3 regions of the Blautia hydrogenotrophica DSM 10507 genome follow, and region 1 is predicted to be linked to each of the others. Evidence: riboswitches for the same ligand, from Rfam matches in the RefSeq annotation. Region 1 holds a riboswitch; each other region holds the start of a gene.

Region 1 (5,026 bases):
TGACAGAAGTGTACTCTCCCACATAGGCTTCCAGCTTATCTGTTTCCAGAGAAATTCCTTCCAGAGGAATCTCTACGACTTCAATCTCGAAAGATTTGCTGATGTCTCCCAGTTTCGCTGTGATCGTCGCTTTCCCAGGTGCGACACCTTTTAACGTTCCGTAAGAATTCTTGGCTTTGCTAATCGATACCACATTGGTATCGCTGGAGGTCCACTCCACCTCATTCTGATTATCCGGTGTGCTGACCGGTTCAAAATCCAGATATACGGACTTGCTCTTGCCCACATTCAGGCTCTGCGGAATCTCCCGGAACTCAAAATCCGTCACATTGATTTCTTGAACGGTCACGTGATAAGACACACTCTGTGCTCCGATCTTCACGATCACATCTGCCTCTCCATCCGCCACGCCTTTTAGAGTAACTCCACTGGCATTGGCAGTTGCAGTCACCACATTCTTGTTGGTGGATACCACCGTCGGGGTCTTATCTTCTGTCGTGTCGGCAGGAAGCACCTGATAGGACAGTTTCTTGGTTTTCTTCGGCTGCAAAGTAATTTTCGTCTCTCCTGACTCGATGCCTGTGATCGGAATATCTCTCACTGTCACCTGGCAGGATGCCAAAAAGTCTCCCACAGCTGCTGTCACCGTCGTGGTTCCTGGAGCTACGCCCATAATTTCACCGTTTGTCACAACTGCTACACCGGTGTCTTCCACCGTCCAGGTCACGTCCCTTGCATCCGTGGTGTTCTCCGGTGCATACAGAACTTCCAGCTCCTTCGTCTCTGCCCTTGTCAGAGTTACTTCCTCTTCCGCCAGTGAAATTCCAGTCATCGTCACAACAGGCACTGTAATCTCACAGGAGTCGCTCCACTCTCCATGTCTGGCAGTGACCGTGGCCTTTCCTGCGTTCTTGGCAGTTACGGTACCGTCTGCCTCCACTTCCACGATATTCTCATCTGAAGATTCCCACTGTACCTGAATCGGCACCGTGATATCTTCCGGTTCATAGACAACTTCCAGTTTCTTGCTAGTCATATTCTCCAGAGTCAGGTCCTTCTCTTTCAAGGACATGGAAGTTGGCTGTTCTCCTGCCATCGCCTCGTTTAAAGCCTCACATGCCTCATCAACAGTGTCCTGAGATGCCGGCAAATCCAACATCACTTCGTTGGCTTTTTCATATGCTGCCTTAATCTCTTCGTTCGCCAGAAGCATTTCCTTGTTCTGCGCACTATTCACCGTCGCAATCGCAGTTGATAAATCATCCTTCACTGCACGAATCTTGCCAACTCCGTCGTCGCCGCCCATGGCATGGCCGCCTCCGATATCTGCCCCATAGGCCAAAGTGAACTGAACGCGGACAACGTCTCCGTCAGAGAGATAGCTGTCTGCAAAACCTACGTTTGGAAATACGTTGTTCAGGCAGTACATCCAGCCGGAGCCCTGGGCATAGTCGAACTCTCCCAGCTGTCCTTCCGTCCCCTCTCTCCATTCAATGGACAGATCACTGAGGTCTTCATTCATAGACGCATTTTCCAGATTCAGTTCCTTCGTCGCAGAGCCTGGTCTAGACGCATTGGCTCCTACGATCGCAGACAGATAGAAGCCACTCTCCACGGTTCCAGTGTTGGTGTAATCATAGCCGTTCTCCTGAATCAGGCGAACCAGAGCCTCTGCTGCATTCTCACCTTCATAGATCGGCACCTTAATGGGTTCCACAATATAGCCGCAGTTGATGGTGATCGCCTCGATGTCAAAAGTCGCGTAGCCGATCAATTCCCCTTCTTCTGCTTTGGTATAGTAGATTTTATATTCCTGGGTGACTGTCTGTCCGATGGAGTCCGTCACAGAAATTAGAACCGTGTGTTCTCCATTTTTTTTGTCTTTGAAGTTCAGGGTATAACTGGTCTTCGTGTCATCATCCCAGTTATAAGCCACGCTGGACCCATCCAGCTTCACGGAAGATGCCAGTTTATTTCCAGCGGAATCCCTGGCGATAACGTCGAAGGTTTTCCGGCTAGCCCTAAGCTGAATGCCATCCTCTAGAGTCGTCTCGATGGTGGGCGCGCTCCAGACAGACACTTCACAGCTGGCAGAGATTTCACCGACACTCGCCGTGACGGTGGCATCGCCCTTCGCAACTGCAGTGATTGTTCCATCCTCCACTTTTACAATCTGCTCATCGCTGGACTCCCAGGTAATCTGTCTCTCAAAATAAGGATCCTCTGGAACAGTCGCCGCCTCCAGCTCCATTTCTTGACCGATTCCCATGGCTACGGAAGAACGGTTCAGTGTGATCTCACCGAGCGTCGACTCACAAGCCTCCACATCGACTTTGATGATTTCACCTAGATTGCCTGTCAGATCTTCTGCGACCAGATACACGGCGCAGGCCTCCTCTGTCAATCCTTCCAGGGTGACTTCATTTTCATCCACACCTATCGTGAAAGTCTTTGCAGAATCTTTGTCGATCTGCGCGGGCGCTTCCTCATCCACACCCTGTACTACATAATACCCAGTTCCCCCTTCATCGCTGTTAAAGCTTAAGGTCACTGTCTCCATGGCTCTCTCTGTCACTGAGATATCACTCAGAACAGGTGCCGACTCATCGGTCGTCTCTGTCAGAAAAATGATCTCATCGCCATCATAGATTTCATAATTGTTGACATAAATGGAAGTTCCATACTCTCCGGCTGCCACCCCATTTACAATAAAAGTAAAATTCCGGGTGTCGACACCGCTCACCTTGATGACATTTCCAGCTTCGTCCAAATCCAGATAATCCCGGATGTTTTCCGGGGTGGCATCGAACATCTCAATCTGAGTCAGAACCAGCGCGTCCAGCAGAGTATACTGTCCCTGCTCCACATCAATATCCGGGCCGTAGGTAAAACCATACTTCTGTGCCAGCATCGGTGTCATAGCCTGGTCCGAATCATTCTGGTAGATCTCTTCCTCCCCCTTCATCATGCTGATATAGAAATATCTATCCCACCAGACATCATCGTCGGAGGCAAATACTGTCTCCTGCTCTTCTTCCTCAAAAGATACCGCTGCATCCGCAGTTTCTTCCTGAAACGCTTCGACGTTCGAAGAGTTTCCCAGCTCCGAAGCGGATTCTTCTGTGGCAGCCATCGCTGTCGCAGGCATCGAAGTGAGAATCATCAACATCGCCATCATCAGGCAGAGGATTCTCCTTCCTCGCTTTTTCATAAGTTTCACTCCTTTCTTTTTTTCCATAGTACTTGAAGTGAAGAACCCGACAAGCCATAATATTTTCCATATATAAGGAAAAGAGAGCCCCGGGAGTTTTAAAAAAAAGAGCCTGTCAGGCTCTATCTTTAAAATAACTTTTTGCCATATACAAAAAGCTCTCGGACTCTCTTCTCAATCCGCCTTGCTTACGAATCTCCCACTTAAACTGCGTTGCTGTATCCTGACTCGAGTTCCTCCTACTAGAAACGCCTTCCCAGATCTCTCCAGTGGCCCTATGTTCCGTTCGTCCCTCATACAGTAGAGATAGACTGTCCCGGATTCTCACCGGGTTCCCTTCAAACAGGTAAAAATACCTGACCGCAGTTCTATTCAATTTATACTATGGATTTACTTTCTTAGTATAACGAATATAGGCAATTTTGTCAAGAAAATAACTCTTGTTCACTCCGCCTTCTGCCTTCCTGTCCGAATACCAGTCTCATCTTTGTAGACGCCGCCTGTAACTTTTCCACGCAGGCTCTGCTTTTTTCTCTTCCACATAAGGTACCCCCCACTATAAAAATCTTTTTGCTTATAGACGCAAAGCTTCCTGATATGGGCACTCAGACCCATACCAGGAATGCTTTGCACTCCATACATAACTGGCAAAGCCTTACATCTGCTTTTGCAGAATTACTTCACTGTCACATTCACCCAATCCGAGTAAGAACCAAAGACTTTCTCACCATCTACCGTACGGTATGCACGCATAGTATAATAATACGTATGACCAGATTTCAGGCCGGTGTTGGTATACGAAGTCGTACTTCCCTTTCCGATCTGGGTCACATAGTGCCATTCCCCATCCTCAGATGTCTTATAGTAAATGCGATAGCCACTTGCCCCATTTACCTTGTTCCAATTCAGAGTTACCTTTCCGTCTCCTGCAGTAGCTTTCGCAATCACTGCTTTCTTAGGTACTGCCTTTCCAGACTTACCGTCAGAATATGCACCGTATACTTTCGCTCCGTCAATATTACGGTATGCGCGCACATAATAAGTGTAAACCTTTCCAGTCGTCACTCCTGTATGCACATAAGAAGTATCCTCTGTCTGAGTTGCATATCTCCAGCCGCTGTCGTCTATCTTGTAGTATAGACGATAGCCATCTGCTCCATCTACTTCATCCCAGGTTACTTTAATACCATTATAACCCCAAGTCTGTGTCTTGCTGATGGACGCCTTTGCCAGAGTCGCTTTTGCACTCAGATCTGTCACATATTTACTGTAGACCGGCTCGCCCCACTTCTTGCTCGCCGCTTTCACCGTATAATAATACGTTGTACCGGTCACTGCCGTCTCGTCTGTATAAGACAAATCTGTCAAATCCTGAACCCATGCGATTCGTTTGAAGCTCTCTCCTTTTACCTTACGATATACATAGTAGCTCTTCGCGTTCGCATAGGGCTCCCAGGTAATTCTAATACTGTCATAAGATACTGCCTCTGTTTTCACCTCAGGTTTGCCGGAAATGAACGCTTCATAAGCCTTCCTCTGCTCTTCCTGTTTCAGCGCTTCCAGATTCTTCTCAGCCTCTGCCAGTTTCTCGTAGTTAGTCACTTCCTTCTTCTGGTCTTCGCTCAGCGCGTCGTAAGCCTCCCTTGCTTCCTGGATTGCTTTCTCAGATTCCAGAGTTACCTCTCCGATCGCATTGATCTTCTCGATCACTGCCTGTACTTCCAGATCTACCTCGCTTTCTTCTACTGTGACAATGCAATAAGGCGCTGTAATGATCGCCTTCTCACCATCCAGTTTCGTCTCCGTTCCTTTGGC
Region 2 (5,026 bases), 700 kb from region 1:
ACCTACTTTACTCGCTGTCACTACACCGACATACAATGAAAGGCCTCGCGGGAATATCCTCAGCCATACGAAAAAATGCCGTCCTCACAGCATACTCTTGCTGTGAAGACGACACCTGTAATCGAGCAACTTTAAGCTACCACTTTATATCCTGCATGTTCCACTGCTTTTTTGATCTCCTCGTCTGAGACCTGCCGCTCCATCTTAAGCTGAGCATTTTTTCTTTTATAACTGACCTTCGCCGACAGGCCTTCAATCTCATTCAAAGCCTCCGTCACCCGATTCTGGCAATTAACACAGCGCATTCCCTCGATACGAATCTCCTTTTGGTTCACAATCTGCCCTGTCAGCTTCTTCTTTTTCGGTTTAACCGTGCTTTCCCCTCCACAGCAGCTTCCTTCCCCTCGAAGATGTTTGAAAGAACCTCTTAGCCCTGCCAAAATTACCACGGCCAACACAACCACAATGACAATATTGGTAAACATCTCATCTCCCTCCCTTCTTATGTGTTAGCTATTTCTAACTCCTTTTCTGTCCCTATTTTATCACATCAAATTTCCCTGTCAATCCCTTCCTCTTAACCATTGTGACGCCTCCTTTCGATTCCGCCCTTGCTTTCTTTTTTCCTTTCCGTTACAATATAGACAGAATTTTACATAAGCTGCAAAGGAGTACAAATGATAGAGGCAATTATTTACGAATCCAACACGGGATTTACGGAAAAATATGCTCAAATGCTTTCCAAGAAACTGAACCTTCCATCTTGCCCTGCTGGAAAAATGAAAAAAACCTTCTCTCCCGGTATAGAAGTCATCTACATGGGATGGATCTGTGACAAGAGGATACGCGGCCTAGAAAAAGCTCAGAAATACCTTCGCATCGAAGCCGTCATCACTGTGGGAATCCTCTCCCCTACTCCAGGTTTTATCGCTTTGCTTCACCAGTACAACGACCTCATGGATTTGCCTGTCTTCTATCTTAGAGGCGGTATTCGGCGGGAAAAGCTTTCCATCTCTCAAAAACTTATTCTAAACTTGATGGCAAAAAAGCTGGCTGCACCAGTCAAGAGAGGCGGCCTGGACTCTATCTCTAACGCTGACTATCAGGTTGTAGATTCTATTTTACACAGTAACAGTTTTGTCAAAGAACAAAATCTCGAGGAATTTCTCTTTTGGTACCGTACACAAACCGAAGTGAATCCCTATAATAAACCTGTTATTTAGAATTTGTTTATGATTTTCCCAAAACCTTTAGGAATTTTCCATAATTTGCTCACATTTATATTGTATAGTATTACTTGGATAGATGAATAACCACTCTCTATCTCCCCCCTCAAACAAGTTAAAGACAAAACCAGACGATACACTCGTCTGGTTTTGTCTTTTTCCTCTCCTCCACTCTGGGAACGCTCATCAATTTTAATTTTCCACCCGCTCCCCTCCATGTACAAAGTCACAGAGACTTCTCAGCGCCTGCCGACAGATAGTGAATCTGTTCCCCCAGCAGCTTCTTTAGCTCTTCATAGGCTTTGACTCCCGTACAGTGGCAAGTATAGTACTCACAAGGCCTGCACATCAGATGGGATGCCAACTTCTGGTAGAATTCACAGCGTTTCTTTTCATCTTCCTCATAAATATTATTCAGATGAAGACCGCCGATTACCTGTGTCAGAGGGCCCCCTGGCAGCTCTTCTGCCTTACTCAGAATATTTACGATACCGTTATGAGCGCAACCGCAGACCAATACTCTTCCAGCCTCCTGATGTACCAAAAGATTCTGTTCATGTTCGAAAGTATCAAGTTCTTCTTTTCCATCCTTTTCCCAGTAAAGATTGTCATTGGCCGGAGATGCACAGATTCTTCCTCTCACTCCTGAGAACACTTCCAATTCTTCATCCAGACGGTAGCCACCTCTGTGTACAACCAACCTGGAATGATCCCTCAGGGCTGAATCCAGCCCTATATAGCGGATTCTCTTAGGATGAGCATCGTGGGCATAATATTTTCCAAACACTCCGGCCTGCACATGAACATCTGCTCTGGAATTCTCCTGTAAAAATGCACTCAGTCCGCCTCCGTGGTCATAATGTCCGTGGGATAAAAAAGCCACATCCACCTGGCTGATATCCACTCCCAGCCTCTTTGCATTTTCCAAAAAAGAGGCATCTGGTCCCATATCAAACAAAACCTTATGCCTCTGAGTCTCTATATATAAACTAAGTCCATGGCGGCACAGATACCTCTCTGATACCGCTGTATTTTCCATCAAAACCGTTATTTTCATTTTCTTCTCCATTTCCACAGACTTCTTTGTACTATTTCTTCTGATTCTTTTTCACTAGCTCCATGATCTCATGATATTTACCCGTCACATATCCATAATTTTCCCGCCTATGAGGTAACATGCACTTAGAACAATCCTTAATCCCTCCGTCTAATATTCTGAAATTGCCACCGCATTTATCTCCTAACGCATACAGAGGACAATAACAGAACAGACAATTAAAATTCTCAAGGTCCTTTGTCTCATGGCACGGAAAGTACTCGCAATTTTTGTGACAAAAAAAAGAGAACTCCTTGTCCTCCCAAAACTCTTTCTTCTCTTTCATTGTGAACTCCTCTTTAAGGGGGGTGCGATTTACTCCAGCGCTAGACAGTTCGTTCATGAGTGCGCGGAGGGAACGAATGACCAGAGTAAATCGCCTGCCATTTAATCATGCATAATTCATATGAACAGGCGGATTCCATAAAAAGCATCTGTTCTTACAGATACGCATCTGAGATTGCGGATTATCTCAGAAGTGGCTGTTACACTTTACACGGAAGCTTCACCTCGCCATACTAAGCAGGTTTCCTGGCTCCAGGCTCATCGCTCTGTCTCTCCTTCTCATGCGCACTGCGCACAATGGATTCTCGAGACTTCACTCCTCTGATACAGTGACCGGATCGCTCAGGCATCTCACCTGATTCCCTTTTCCATCCATTCCCACAATAAATGGCTGGCACTTAATATGTTCATTATGGAATTATACAGGGTGTATTATAGCATTGTGGTACACCAATGTCAAGTGCTATTGCCGAATTTCCTACAAATATTGTAACAGTTCAACCATATAGTGTGACAAGGGGCTTACCCAGCATACGAGCCCTCTTGCCGCCTATCGGCAGCACCTCCAAAAAGTATAAGCTACAGATTGCTCCGTGCATCGCACTCCCGCAATCCTAACAGGCATTCACACTCCGGCGCATACGCCTGTGTGCTCACACAGTAAAAAGCCGCTGCAAAATAGCCTTGAACTATCTTGCAGCGGACTCTCAACTCAATTACATAACTCTTCTTACTGAAAGAATTGTACGGTAAGCCGCATTGTCACTAATCTTGATACCACCTGCTGGATATGGAGCACTATTGGATGCGTGAACAATCCTGCCACCTCCAAGATAAATTGCCACATGTCCGCCGTAGCAGATCAAGTCTCCTGGCTGTGCCTCTGAGTAAGAAACCTCTGTTCCCACGTTCATCTGGTCATAGGAAGTTCTCGGAAGACTCACTCCAAAATTTGCATACACACTCTGAACAAAACCTGAACAGTCAGCTCCATTTGTAAGGCTTGTTCCACCGTATACATAAGGATTTCCCACAAACTGTGTAGCATAGTCAGCTACCGATGAACCACTTCCAGAATAACTTACAGAAGAATCTGTACTGCCTGACTCACTGTAGTCTGTGTCCTCCACAGTGTTGTCCTCATCGATGACATTTCCATACTCATCAGTAACCACATCCTCAGAGCCATCCTCCTCATAAGTGCCATCTTCTTCTGTGTAATCTTCTTCACCGTCTGCATCCTCAGCATCAGTATCTTCTTCCTGATTATTTGCCTCCTCGGCAGCAGCTGCAGCAGCCGCAGCTTCCGCTTCTGCCTGACGTCTCGCCTCTTCCTCAGCGGCAATCCTCTCAGCTTCCAGTCTCTGAATCTCTGCCGTCTGTTCTTCCAACAAGGCTGCATATTCATTGGCCTGCTGTTGTGCATAAGCAATCTCATTGCTTGCATTGTTAGCCGCACTCTGTTTCTCACTAATCTGTACTTCCAGGTTCGCCTGATTTGCCTCCTGCTCAGCCTTCATGTCTTCCAGCTCAGCTTTCTCTCCATTCAACTGCACGCCCAGAGTTTTGATCTCCTTGATCGTCTCCACATATTTATTTAAAGCGTCACGGTCATATTTATACATCTTCTGAGTATACTCAGCCTTGTTCAATAACTCAGACAGATCATTAGAATCCAACATCAGGTTATACCAGGCATTGCTTCCGCCATTCTCATACAGATACTGAATTCTGAGCTTCATCGCCTCGTACTGCTTCTCTTTGTTAGCCTTTGCTCTCTTTAAATTCTTTCTGGTCTTTTGAATCTCTGCTTCCTTATTGGAAATATCCGTATTCAAAACCTCAATATTAACCATTGTATTTACTAAATCCTGATCCAAAGACGCAATCTCCGCATTCAGTGATTCGATCTGAGCTCCCAAATCATTAATATAACTGTATGTAGCATCCAGCTGACTGCTAGTATATGCCGCTTCTTCTCTTAATTCTTCTTCTCGTGATGCACTAACAGTCATCACCTGACTTGCACTTATTAAGAGTGCCAATGTTAAGCACACAATTCTTTTTTTCATAATTCACACCCTTCGTAAATTTTCTGGACGGATATTTAATATATCCGTAACATTTTCTTTACTTCTCCTACATATTAACACAATATTACAAAGGATGCAAGCCTAAAATTAATTTTTTTAAAAACTTTGTAACAATTTCGTTGCGTTTATTTTATATTATTCCGGGAGATGTTTCGATATGAAGGGCCAAAATCTATCAAGCTTAACACTATGTTTTCAGATTCTCAGCATATATTCACAGTTCCAATGCAATCTTCATCATACTATGAAAGCTCTCCTGCCTTTCCTTCGCGCTTAGGGATTCCTTCCGGTACAGATGGTCTGAGATTGTCAACAGACACAGGGCC
Region 3 (5,026 bases), 280 kb from region 1:
TTTTCCCACAATCGCGGTCACTTTTCCCGCTTCCATCTTCATATCAACGTGTTTAAGGACATCATACCCTTCCTTTTCATAGCGAAAGGTGAGATCTTTCAATTGAATTTCTGGGAGTGTATCGGAAAAACAGCAAGTTGTTTTTCCATCCTTGATGGTAACCGGTTCGTCTAGAACTTCAAACAGCTCTTCTGCGACAGAAAGCCCAAGATAGCTTCCATGCCAGTAAGTATTTAAGTCATTTAATGGCTTCATACACTCTCCAGACAGAAACAAAATAATCAGCAAAGACTGGTAATTGATATTTCCCTGTGCCATATGAACTGCCGCTAACGCTACGCTAGCGGCAGTGCCAATGGTCGTACAGGCGACAATCACTGACGAGTCTGACAAGGAGATTCCCAGATTCTTCATGGAATTTGCTGCGAACTTCCATGCACTTTTTGACAGTCTTTTTCCCTCTCTTTGACTTGCACCCAGAGATTTTAATGTACTCATTCCCTGCATGTCATCAATGTATTGGGAATTTAGCTGAGCATATTCTTGCCAGTATTCAATCATCACCCGTGAGACAGCGGGCATAAAAAGATGTGGAATTACAATGGACAGGATTGTCAAAACCAAAACCAGCAGTCCTACGGCAGGATCTAAAGACCAGAGGTAAACTGTGGAAAAAACCGTCGTCGCCAGAACAACCAAAATCTGAGGAAGATACTGTGTCAAAAAAGCCTCAAAGGACTCCACTCCATCCGTAATCAGAGACTGAAGATTTCCGCTTCGCCTCTCATTGCGGTAGGACGGACCTAATTCCATCAACTTTTCCAACATGACATCCCGAATAACGCTTTTGACTTTTGCTGCCATCTTCTTGGTATATCCTTCCTGAAAGCGAAGAATCCAAGCCCTTGCCAAAAGTGCTGCAAGACACAGAAGAAACCAGGTAAAGACTGTCTGTAGTTCTTCCTGGGCAAACACCGCGCTCACTCCTTGGGCCAAAAAAAATGCCTGAGTAAAGCTAAGCGCCACGACGGCAAGACTGATTGTGGTCTTTACCGCTGTCTCTTTTTTAGCTTTACCTAGAAAGGTAATCAGACGTATGTATTTTCCCATAGCAGACTCCTTTACTTCTGTGCACCCACAAGAAATTCCGGAGTCAAACCGTTTAATTCACGTCCCAATTCGTCCCACACACGATCTGTGATGTCCCTTTGGGCAAACACTTTGGAGAAACCCAATTTGAGCAGGCAATCTAAATCCCACTGGGGACGGAGCTTGTCGCTTAGATATAATCTTTTACTCAGCACTCTACCTTTTTCTTCATCTGCGTGAGCGTGGATACCTCTTCCGTATTTTCTTCGAATCTGTTCTTCTCTTTCTTTATATTTTTGTCCCAGACTCTCATCAAAAAGATGAAGATACCAGCAGGCGTCAAATACCAGCAAACTGCCGCCTGGTTTTAGTACCCGAAACCATTCCCTGTATGCTCTCTTAGGGTCGTCTAAAGTCCATGTGATATTGCGACAGAGGATTGCGTCAAAGCTTTCGTCTTCGAATTTTAAATTTTGGCAGTCCATTGTCAGAAGTTGTGCTTGCTGGCCCCATTGCTTGACATTTTCTTTGGCGCAGGCGATCATATTCTCTGTAATATCAATTCCAATGACCTGATGGCCTTCTTCGCCTAGAATAATTGGAAAAAATCCAGGGCCTGTTCCCACGTCCAATATTTTCAAATTTCTCTCTGCTGGCAAATATTCACCGATTAGCTCTTTCCATGCCTGTCTGGCAGGTCCATTCAATTCTTCTTGGATTCCGCGGCTGTAGACATCAGCTTCTCCTTCCCAGTAATCCTTGATTTTTTCATTCAGTTCCATTTCATTCTCCTTTCTTGACACCTTTCTGTATGTGTATCCCGCTATAATAAAAAAACTCTGCGTCCCCCAATTGTTGTTCAAAAACGATGGAGAATCTGCAGAGTTTTTTCTGGAATTATCAGCACACGCGGTCCGCCGCAAGCGGACAATATCTTTTTTTAAACGCTTATTCGTAGCAGAACGTTTAAACGATAAAAAGAATTTTCACATATCAGTGTGAACAAGCTCTTTTCTGTTCCACAAAAAAAGAGGCAGACGTACATCTGCCCCCGAACGTTCTTCCCTGTGCTGTCCATACATTCAAATTCCCACCGAATATGACTGTAACAACGCAATATGGCAAGTCTCCTGACTCGAATTCATTCTACTCCTCACCTTCCCGGATGGCTCCAGTGGTCTTTGAGTTTCGTCCTTCTCACAGTAGCGGGGGCTGTCCTGGCTTTTACCAGATTCCTTTTTAAGTTATCCGCATTTATGAACGGACAACACCATATTGTATTATGTTAAACTGTTTAATATTATATATACAAGTGTTCTACCTTATTTGTCAAGTAAATAACAATAATTAGGTATTCATTTCGTAAACTTCCAAAAATATAGCAAAATATTCTCTTTGTTTGGGCTTTTCCAGTGGAAAAAAATGATAAAAAGTGGTATAATACAAAGAAGTTAGCAAAAACTAATATCTATGTAAAAAGGAGGAATCACTGTATGAACACAGCGCAGCTAGAACGCATGAAAAATGGAGCAGGTTTTATCGCAGCTTTAGACCAGAGCGGCGGCAGCACTCCAAAAGCCTTAAAAGCTTATGGAATCCAGGAGACGGAATACCATTCTGAGGAGGAGATGTTTGATCTGATTCACCAGATGCGCAGCAGAATTCTCACCAGCGATGCTTTTACCTCGGAACATATCTTGGGCGCGATTCTGTTTGAAAAGACCATGAACAGCAAAGTGGATGGTCTGTACTCCGCAGACTATCTGTGGGAGAAAAAAGGAATCGTTCCTTTCTTGAAAGTTGATAAGGGCCTAGATGAGAAAAAAGATGAGGTTCAGCTGATGAAACCTATTCCGAATTTAGACAAAATTTTGGAGCAGGCCAGGGGGAGAAATATCTTTGGAACTAAAATGCGTTCTGTGATCCACAATGCAAACCAAAAAGGAATCCGTGAAATCGTAGATCAGCAATTCGATATAGGATTAAAGATTGTTCAGAAGGGGTTCGTGCCGATTCTTGAACCTGAAGTAAATATCAATAGTAATTCTAAAAAAGAAGCAGAGGAAATTCTGATCGAGGAAATTATGCAACATATGAAGGCACTGGATTCTTCTGTGAAATTAATTTTTAAAGTGAGTATTCCGACTGTGGCAGGTTTGTATTCAGATCTGATGAAAGATTCAAAGACTGTGCGTGTTGTAGCGCTCTCCGGCGGATACAGCCGCAACGAGGCAGACGAATTATTACGGGAAAATCCTGGCTTGATTGCAAGCTTCTCAAGAGCCCTCCTGTCAGATCTTAACGCAAAACAGACACAGGAAGAATTTGATGCTGCTCTCGGAAAGGCAATCCATGAAATCTATGAGGCATCCATGGCTGAATAAGAAAAAAGTTAGACAAAATCTATCGTCTGTGAATGAGTTCGGTATTTACCGGACTCATTCTGTTTTTATGTTATAGGAAAAGCCTTGTCACACTAATGTGTGAAAGCCCTTTCCTATAACACAAATACTCCGTAGGATCGCACCGCGGAGACGAAAATGCGGTTGCTGACGCAACCCGCTGCAGACAGAGAATCCTGCCTCGCAGGATTCTTTTTTATATGGCTTGCCCATTTTATTTTAAAATTTAGACATGGGCTCTCACTAATCCAATCCCAAGTCCTCCAGGACCCACATGAGATCCAATACTCATAGTTAGCGGAAGGTGTACTAGTTCCAAGTCAGGAAAATGATTTTTGAGCTCTGATTTGAAATATTCCAACTTATCTGCTTCCATCGCTGTGTTGGCAATTCCGACTTTTAACTGTCCAGAGTGATAAAATTCCCCTAGGCGAGTATTAATATCTTTGTCCAGTGCCTTACACATTTCTTTAAATGCAGCTTTCATTCCACGTTTAACTACATACATATCTAATTTTTCTCCTTGAATTGTCAATACGGGCTTTAAATTCAACATAGAACCTATGGCGGAGACCGCTGGTGTAATCCGTCCGCCTTTTTTTAGATATTCCAGAGTGTCCACGACAATATAGATAGTGGCATCCATGGACTCCTCTTCCAAAATTCTCTTGATGTAAGCACCGTTTTTACCTTGGTCAGCCAAAAGCTTTGCGTCTAGAGCGGACTGTGCTTGAGTGACAGAAATTCTATGGTTGTTCACCACGTACACTTTTCCAGCATAGGGTTCTTCTTGCGCAAGCAAAGACGCGTTTTGGTAGGTACTGCTCAGTCCACTAGACATAGGGATATAGACAACTTCATCATAATCTTTAAGGAGCCGATTCCACATCTCCATCACGTCACCCGGCGAGGGCTGAGAGGTACTGACTTTTGCACCTTCAGACAATTTTTTGTAGAATTCCTCTACGGTGATGTCCTGTCCTTCATAATATGTCTGGTCGTCCACTAAAACTGGCATGGGAATCACATAGATTCCAAGCCGACTGCCATCTACAGGCATCAGTCCACAGTTGCTGTCTGTCATAATTGCTGTCTTTTTCATATATAACCTTTCTTTTTCGTCTGTCGAAATAAATATTTGTCAGTTTTCAATATTTTCAAAAAAATCTCCTAATTGGATGATAACAGTCCATCTATACAAAATCAAGGTATTTTATAGAAAAAATACCACAAATATGATATAATAATCCACTGACTGTATAAAGGCTAAGATTGCCATTTATCAGGAAAGGGGAATAGAGACGTGAAAGAAAAACTAGAAAACAGAAGCCAATGGGCTAGCAACATTGGCTTTATACTTGCTGCCTCCGGCAGTGCTGTGGGGCTGGGAAACATTTGGAAATTTCCGGGAAAAGTCGCAGCCTACGGTGGAGGAGCTTTCATCTTATGCTACATTTTAATCGTAGCTTTGGTGGGCTTTCCAGTTATGCTAGCTGAATTAAGTCTAGGCCGGGCGACACAGAAAAATGCAGTCG

Evidence for each region. Region 1 has a riboswitch for cobalamin ahead of BLHYD_RS09630 (Ig-like domain-containing protein). Riboswitches for the same ligand answer to the same signal wherever they lie in the genome.
Region 2: it holds a riboswitch for cobalamin, as region 1 does, so the genes downstream of both, BLHYD_RS13375 (cysteine-rich small domain-containing protein) here and BLHYD_RS09630 (Ig-like domain-containing protein) in region 1, are expected to answer to the same signal.
Region 3: it holds a riboswitch for cobalamin, as region 1 does, so the genes downstream of both, BLHYD_RS08315 (class I SAM-dependent methyltransferase) here and BLHYD_RS09630 (Ig-like domain-containing protein) in region 1, are expected to answer to the same signal.

What each region holds. Positions count from the first base shown of each region.
Region 1 covers NZ_CP136423.1:2,061,713-2,066,738, forward strand. The annotation lists gene BLHYD_RS09630 (Ig-like domain-containing protein) at 1-3,211, opposite strand, end outside; cobalamin riboswitch at 3,406-3,592, opposite strand; gene BLHYD_RS09635 (carboxypeptidase regulatory-like domain-containing protein) at 3,887-5,026, opposite strand, start outside.
Region 2 covers NZ_CP136423.1:2,764,342-2,769,367, forward strand. The annotation lists gene BLHYD_RS13355 (hypothetical protein) at 1-36, opposite strand, end outside; gene BLHYD_RS13360 (heavy-metal-associated domain-containing protein) at 132-485, opposite strand; gene BLHYD_RS13365 (hypothetical protein) at 678-1,223, shown strand; gene BLHYD_RS13370 (MBL fold metallo-hydrolase) at 1,453-2,283, opposite strand; gene BLHYD_RS13375 (cysteine-rich small domain-containing protein) at 2,315-2,608, opposite strand; cobalamin riboswitch at 2,827-3,024, opposite strand; gene BLHYD_RS13380 (C40 family peptidase) at 3,324-4,679, opposite strand; gene deoD (purine-nucleoside phosphorylase) at 4,915-5,026, opposite strand, start outside.
Region 3 covers NZ_CP136423.1:1,784,843-1,789,868, forward strand. The annotation lists gene BLHYD_RS08310 (ABC transporter ATP-binding protein) at 1-1,110, opposite strand, end outside; gene BLHYD_RS08315 (class I SAM-dependent methyltransferase) at 1,122-1,871, opposite strand; cobalamin riboswitch at 2,193-2,379, opposite strand; gene BLHYD_RS08320 (fructose bisphosphate aldolase) at 2,583-3,473, shown strand; gene BLHYD_RS08325 (DegV family protein) at 3,718-4,593, opposite strand; gene BLHYD_RS08330 (sodium-dependent transporter) at 4,795-5,026, shown strand, end outside.